One region of the Kitasatospora sp. HPM-01-4 genome, then DNA from elsewhere that is predicted to be linked to it. Evidence: riboswitches for the same ligand, from Rfam matches in the RefSeq annotation. Region 1 holds a riboswitch; the other holds the start of a gene.

Evidence for each region. A riboswitch is a leader RNA that binds a small molecule or an ion and turns the genes downstream of it on or off. The one in region 1 is predicted to bind cobalamin.
Region 2: another riboswitch for cobalamin. It lies ahead of ACSMTC_RS10875 (cobalamin biosynthesis protein); the one in region 1 lies ahead of ACSMTC_RS03510 (ABC transporter substrate-binding protein).

What each region holds. Positions count from the first base shown of each region.
Region 1 is NZ_JBPQGP010000005.1:859,324-862,723, forward strand. It holds gene ACSMTC_RS03505 (multicopper oxidase family protein) at 1-1,123, shown strand, start outside; cobalamin riboswitch at 1,495-1,699, shown strand; gene ACSMTC_RS03510 (ABC transporter substrate-binding protein) at 1,897-2,766, shown strand; gene ACSMTC_RS03515 (FecCD family ABC transporter permease) at 2,763-3,400, shown strand, end outside.
Region 2 is NZ_JBPQGP010000005.1:2,575,225-2,578,624, reverse strand. It holds gene ACSMTC_RS10880 (cobyric acid synthase) at 1-365, opposite strand, end outside; gene ACSMTC_RS10875 (cobalamin biosynthesis protein) at 595-1,542, opposite strand; cobalamin riboswitch at 1,664-1,845, opposite strand; gene ACSMTC_RS10870 (alpha/beta hydrolase family protein) at 2,138-3,265, shown strand.

The DNA.
Region 1 (3,400 bases):
CCGGTTAGCCATCCCGGCCGACCACCCGCTGGGCACGTTCTGGTACCACAGCCACGCCATGGGCACCGCCTGCCCCGCGCCCGGCTCGGGCGCCACGGCGGACATGGCGGCGATGGACGACAGCGGCTTCATGCCGGGCGACGTGGAGAACCAGATCTTCGCCGGCCTGTCCGGGGTGCTGATCGTCGGTGACGACCGCACCCTGCTGCCGCCCGCACTGCGCCAGATCACCACGCACACCCTCGCGCTGAAGGACGTTCAGCTCGATGCGAGCGGCCACATCGCGCAGAACACCGCCACCACCTCGATCGACTCCGACAACCCGACGGTGCGCCTGGTCAACGGCCAACTGCGGCCGGTACTCACGATGAGGCCCGACGAGACCCAACTGTGGCGACTGGCCAACATCGGGGCCGACATCTTCTACCAACTCCGCCTGGACGGCCACCACTTCACCGTCATCGGAGAGGACGGCTCCCCCGTCGCGCGGACCAGCGACGCCGACACCCTGCTGCTGCCACCGGGCAAGCGCTACGACGTCCTGGTCACCGCCTGCTCCAGCCCCGGGACCACCGTGCTGCGCACCACCGCGTACAGCAACGGACCGCAGGGCGACGCCTACCCCGACACCCCACTGGCCACCATCGACGTCACCGGCGACGAGGCGCCGCGCCTTCCCGGTGTGAGCGGCCCGATGCCGACCGCCCCGGCCGACCTCTCAGCCGTCCCCGTCGCACAGCACCGCACCCTGGTCCTGTCCGAGAACGCCGACGGCACCGTCTTCTACATCAACGGCAGGCGGTTCTCGATGGACTCCTCCGTCTTCGACACCCCCGCCAGGCTCGGCACCGTCGAGGAGTGGACCATCGTCAACCAGTCCGGTGAAGACCACCCCTTCCACCTGCACACCAACGCCTTCCAGGTGACCTCGATCAACGGCGCGGCGCAGCCCTACACCCACCGCCAGGACATCGTCTCGGTGCCGCACGCGGTGAACGGGACCCCCGGCCGGGTGGTGATCCGGGTCGCCTTCACCGACTACCCCGGCAGGTGGATGTTCCACTGCCACATCGCCGCGCACGAGGACAACGGCATGATGAGCTACCTCAACGTCGTGCGGTAGTCCGAGTGGCACCGTGTCCCACCTGCACAAACGCGGGCGGGACACGGGAAGCGGTTGGGTTCGTGGTGTCCGCAGTCGGCTGCCGACACTTCGCATGGCCGGTGGACGTCCTCAAGTCGGCCGACCGGCACGGCCTGACCTCGCCGTTTTCGGGCCACATACGCCCGTACGGCGAAGTCGGCCTCGGCCTCGGCTCAGGGCAGAGGGAAGCGGTGGTGCAGCCATACCGCGTGGGAGATGATCCCCGCCGGGAACCGGAAACCCCTTGTACGACCCCCTCCCCGGCCCCCACAGCCGATCCCTCCCACAACCCCACGAACGATCCAAACGATCATCCCACGAGCTGGCCAGCACCAATCTGACCATGCCTGATACCTTGCCATCGCCGTGGTGTTCGGGAAACCGGTCGGAGTCCGGTGCGGCCCTCGCCACTGTTGCCGCGGAGTACCGCGGCCCTCGCTGACCGGCTTTCCCAGCGGTCAGGGCCACTGGGCGGGCTGGAAGAGCCGCTCGGGAAGGTCGGCCGCGGCGCGTCGATGCGGAAGCCAGGAGACCGGCCACGGCGCGACATGTTCCACGAGGGTTTTGGAGAACACGTGCCCAGCGGTCTGCCGCATCCGTTCCGATCCATACGTTCCGTACGTCCCGCAGGTCCGATACGTGTCGGCCGCGCGGTCGCGGCCTTGCTGTTCATCGGCGCGCTCGGAGCTTGCACGGGCGCCCCCGCGCCCGTCGCGTCCGGCGGGACGACCGGAAGTGCCGAGCCGGTCAGCGTGGCCAATTGCGGGACCACCGTGACGGTCGGCGCGCCGCCCGACCGGCTGGTGACGCTCAACGAGGGTGCCACCGAGGTGGCCCTGGCCCTTGGCCTGCAGTCCCGCATGGCCGGTACCGCCTACCTCGACGATTCCGTCCCGGAGAAGTGGAAGGCGGCCTACGACTCCGTCCCGGTGCTCTCCAAGGACTACCCGACGAAGGAGAAGCTCCTCGCGGCCCGTCCCGACTTCCTGTACGCCTCCTACTCCAGCGCGTTCACCGACAAGGTCGCGGGCACCCGGGAGGAACTGCGTGGCCAGGGCATCCCGTCGTACCTGTCCCCGTTCGGCTGCTCGGACAAGAGCCAGGTGCCGCCGACGACCTGGCAGGCGGTGTGGGGCGAACTGAACGACGTCGCCAAGGTCTTCGGTGTCACGGAGCGGGCCGCCGCGATCCAGCAGCAGCAGGAGCAGAAGCTGGCCCAGTTCACGGCGACGGCCGCGGGCAAGGGCCTGAAGGTCCTGTGGTACGACTCGGACACCAAGACGCCGTTCGTCGGTGCCGGCCACGGCGGACCTCAACTCGTGCTCGATGCCGTGGGCGCCCGCAACGTCTTCGGGGACCTGCCCGGTGGCTGGCAGAACGTGAGCTGGGAGAAGGTCGTCGCGGCGGACCCGGACGCCATCGTGGTCGCGGACGCCGGCTGGGACACGGCCCAGTCCAAGATCGACTACTTGGAGAACGACCCGGTGCTGAGCAAGCTCACCGCCGTGCAGCACAAGGCTTTCGTGGTGGTGCCGTTCTCGGAGTCGACTCCCGGCGTGCTGCTCGCTGACGGTGCCGCCCGGGTGTCCGCGGGACTGAGCCGACTGCACCCGGGTTCATGACCACCGCACCCCACCCCGCCGTGCGGCCCTCTGGTCCGGGCCACGCGACGGCGGCCCTGGCCATCGGTGTGGCCTTGCTACTGACCACCGTGCTCCTCGGCCTGGCCGTGGGCTCACAACACGAGCCGGTCCGGACGGTGATCGATGTCGTGGTGCGCCGTCTCGGGCTGGGCGGCCCGCACGTGACGCTGCTGGACGACCAGATCGTCTGGCAGTTGCGGCTGCCCCGGGTTCTGGGAGCGGCTGCCACCGGCGCCGGCCTCGCGGTCTGCGGTGCGGTGTTGCAGACGCTGACCGGGAACGACCTGGCCGATCCCTTCCTGCTCGGGATCTCGGACGGAGCCGCCGCCGGCGCGGTCACCGTGATCGTCCTCGGCGTCGGCGTGTCCGGCGCCGTGGGCACCGGCGCGGTGGCGACGGCAGCCTTCACCGGTGCCCTGCTGGCCGCTGTCGTCGTCCTGGCACTGGCCGGCGCGCGCACCCGGTCGCTACCGACCGCCCGGACCGTGCTCGCCGGCATCGCGGTGGGACAGATGTGCGGGGCTTACACCTCGTTCGTCGTGCTGGTCCTCGGGGACCGCAACGCGGCGCGCGGTGTCATGGAGTGGACGCTGGGCTCGGTCGCCGGCGTGCG
Region 2 (3,400 bases), 1.7 Mb from region 1:
AGATCGGCCAGGCACTCCAGGGCCCGCTCCAGCAGGACGGGCTTGCGCTCGCGGTAGTCCAGCGCACCCACCTCGGCCACCGGCCTGCCGAGCAGCACCACCTGGCTGCGGCCGTCGCCACCGGGCTTCAGCAGCACGGGATTCATCGCCGCCTCCGGCTCGACCCGGGCGGCCTGAGCCTGCATCGCCTGCGCGCGGCCGATCTCGGCGCCGTCGGCCGTGACGAAGGAGTTGAGCGACATGTTCTGCGCCTTGAACGGCGCCACCCTGACGCCCTGTCGGGCCAGCCAGCGGCAGATGCCCGCCGTGACCACGCTCTTGCCCGCATCCGAGGTCGTCCCGGCGACCAGCAGTGCCCCGCTCATGCTCCTCCGCTCCGCTCGACAGTCCTTCCCAAGGGCAGTACCCGCAGGCGCGAGGAACCGCGCGAGCGGCCGTCCGCCTCGGCACCGCTCCCGGCCACCCGCTCCGGCACCGTCCGGGGGCGCGAGGAAACACGCGAACAAGCGCGGACTGCCTCGACGAGCCGCTCGCGCGGTTCCGTGCGCTCCCCAGGGGCCACCCGCCCGCCCGGACCCGCCATCAGACCGCGGCTCACGACCGCCCCCGCCGCCAGGCCCACAGCGCCCGAGCGGTCACGGTGACCGCCAGCGCCAGGGCCCCGACCCGCCGGGAGAGCAGGCACGCCCGCTCGATGTCCTCGACCGCCACCGGCCGCAACTCCGCACCGAGCACCGGCCGGTGCTCCACCCGCTCGCCGTACCGCAGCGTCCCGCCCAGCCGGACCCCGAGCGCCCCGGCGAACGCGGACTCGGCCTGCCCGGCGTTGGGACTCGGGTGCGCTGAGCCGTCCCGCCGCCAGACGCGCCAGGCCCTTCGGGGTTCGGGTGCGGCGGCCACCGCGAGCAGGGCGGTCAGCCGGGCACCGGGCCAGCCGGCCAGGTCGTCCAGCCGCGCCGAGGCCCAGCCGAAGCGCAGGTGGCGCGGCGAACGGTGCCCGACCATCGCGTCCAGCGTGTTGACGGCCCTGAAGGCCAGCAGCCCGGGCGTACCGGCCAGCGCACCCCAGGTCAGCGCGTTGACCACGGCATCGGCGGTGTTCTCGGCCACCGACTCGACGACCGCGCGCGCGATCTGCTGCTCGTCCAGCGAGCTCGGATCGCGGCCGCACAGATGAGGCAGCCGCTCCCGGGCGGCGGCGAGCTCACCGGCGCGCAGGGAACGGCCGATGGTCGTGGCCTCCCGGGTCAGCGAGGTACCGCCGAGCACCGTCCAGGTCGCGGCGGCGGCCAGCGCGGCCTGCCCGTACCGGCTGCGCCCGAGTGCCCGTCCGGCGAGGTGCGCCCCGGCCGCGACCGTGCCGACGCAGACGGCGGTGTACACGGCGCCGGCCGCCCGGTGGTCACGCCACAGGGCGCGCTCCAGCCGCCCGGCAGCGGTACCGAAGACGGCGACCGGGTGGCCGCGCCGGGGGTCGGCGAAGGCGGCGTCGGCGAGGTAGCCGGCGATGCTGCCCAGGGCGAAGGCGGAGCCGCGATTCAGGCGGGGCACGGCGCGGATTCGGCGGCGGCCCGGGCGACGGGTACGGCTCGGTCGAACGGCGGCCTGACCTCGGCCGGGGCAGCCTGCATGGCGGGCGTGTCCTCACTCAGGGTCCGCGCCCTGGATCGACGTACCGGGGGCGAGAGTCTCCTGGCTTCCGGGTCGGACACACCCTCGGGCCTTCCAGCAGCCGTACGACCGGACCACCGTGACCATGGATCGAGCGTGCTCCCCGGTGACAGTGGCGGGACCGCGCCGGACTCGCACCGGCTTCCTCTGCATGCCTCCGTTTGGCTGAAAGATCCCACCACGGTCCGCGACCGGGAGTCAACAAACCGCGCGGAGGGCTTGATCACAACCGCCTCGGCCGCCCGCCGTGCGGCACGCCGTCTCCGGGAGCTCTCCGCCCGCCGCCCTGGCCGCAGTAGAGGGGCCGCAGTAGAGAGGCCGCGGTAAAGAGGCCGCGGTAAAGAGGCCGTGGTAAAGAGGCCGCGGCCCCGGGCGGCCGTTCGCGGGTCCGCCTTCCGGTGGCAGGCCCGCCGCGCGGAGAGTGCACTGGAGGTGCCTTCCAAACCAGCTCACACCGGGGAACACTATGCGTAGGGGAACCGCCGCCGCCGTGGCGGCCGCCGCTGTGGCGGTCGCCGCCGTCGGAGCCGGAGCAGCGATCGTCCTGATCGGCCGAAGGGTGTCCGAGCGCACGGTCCACCCGCTGTTCGGGAAGCCCGGCGAGGCCAACCTGTGGGTGCACGACGTCGCCGCCGGACGCGTCTCCCTCACCCGGGCCCCGGAGACGGTACGCCCGGGCCGCTACGCACTGGAGTGGCCGCGCGGCGGCCACGCGGTGGTCGGCGAGGTCCTGGGCACCGACGTCCAGACCGTCACCCGTCGGCTGGAACGCTCGGAGAGCGGAACCCTCACCGCCGGCACCGAGGTCGAGCTGACCCCCCGGGTCTACCGCGGAGACCCGACCAGCGCCCTCGGCATCGGGTTCACCGAGACCGCCGTCCAGGGCGAGCTCGGGCCGCTGCCGGCCTGGCGCGTCGACGCCATGCGCGGCAGCTGGGTGATCCTGGTGCACGGTCCGGGCGCCGACCGCACCCAGGCGCTGCCGGTGCTCCCGGTGTTGCGCTCGCTGAAGATGCCGACACTCACCGTCACCTACCGGGGCGACGCCGGCGCCCCGCCGTCGCCGGACGGGCTCGGCCACTTCGGCGAGACCGAGTGGCGGGACGTCGAGTCGGCGATCCGGTTCGCCCTGGACAGCGGCGCGGGGCGGGTGGTGCTGTACGGCTGGTCGCTGGGCGCCACGATGTGCCTGATGGCCGCCGAAAGGTCCTCCCGGCAGGAGCCGATCGCCGGTCTGGTACTGGACTCCCCGATCCTCGACTGGTCGGCGAGCGTGCGCAGGGAGAGCGTCCGCGCCGGCATCCCGAGCGCCCTCGCCAACCTGGGCGCGCTGGCCGCAGAAGGCCGTACCAAGGTGGACCTGGAGGCCCTCGCCCGCCTCGCGGACGGGACCGGCCTGCGCGTGCCGACCCTGCTGCTGGGAAGTCCGGCGGACAGCATCGCGCCGATCGCGGCCGCCCGCCGCCTCGCGCAGCGCCGCAGCGACCTGGTGAGCCTGCACGAGGTGCCGGGCGCGGAGCACGCCCAGCTCTGGAACGCCGATCCGGACGGCTACGCCGAGGTGCTGCGCCGCTGGCTCACGCCGCTGCTCTGAGCCAAGGGTACGGTTACTCCGAGTATATCGTCGATCACGTCGATCAGGACCGCCAAAGGATCACTTCCGGCCTTGATCTGATGATTCGTCGATCAGCTTTGTTCAGTTTTGTTGGGTGCACGACATTCGAATCAA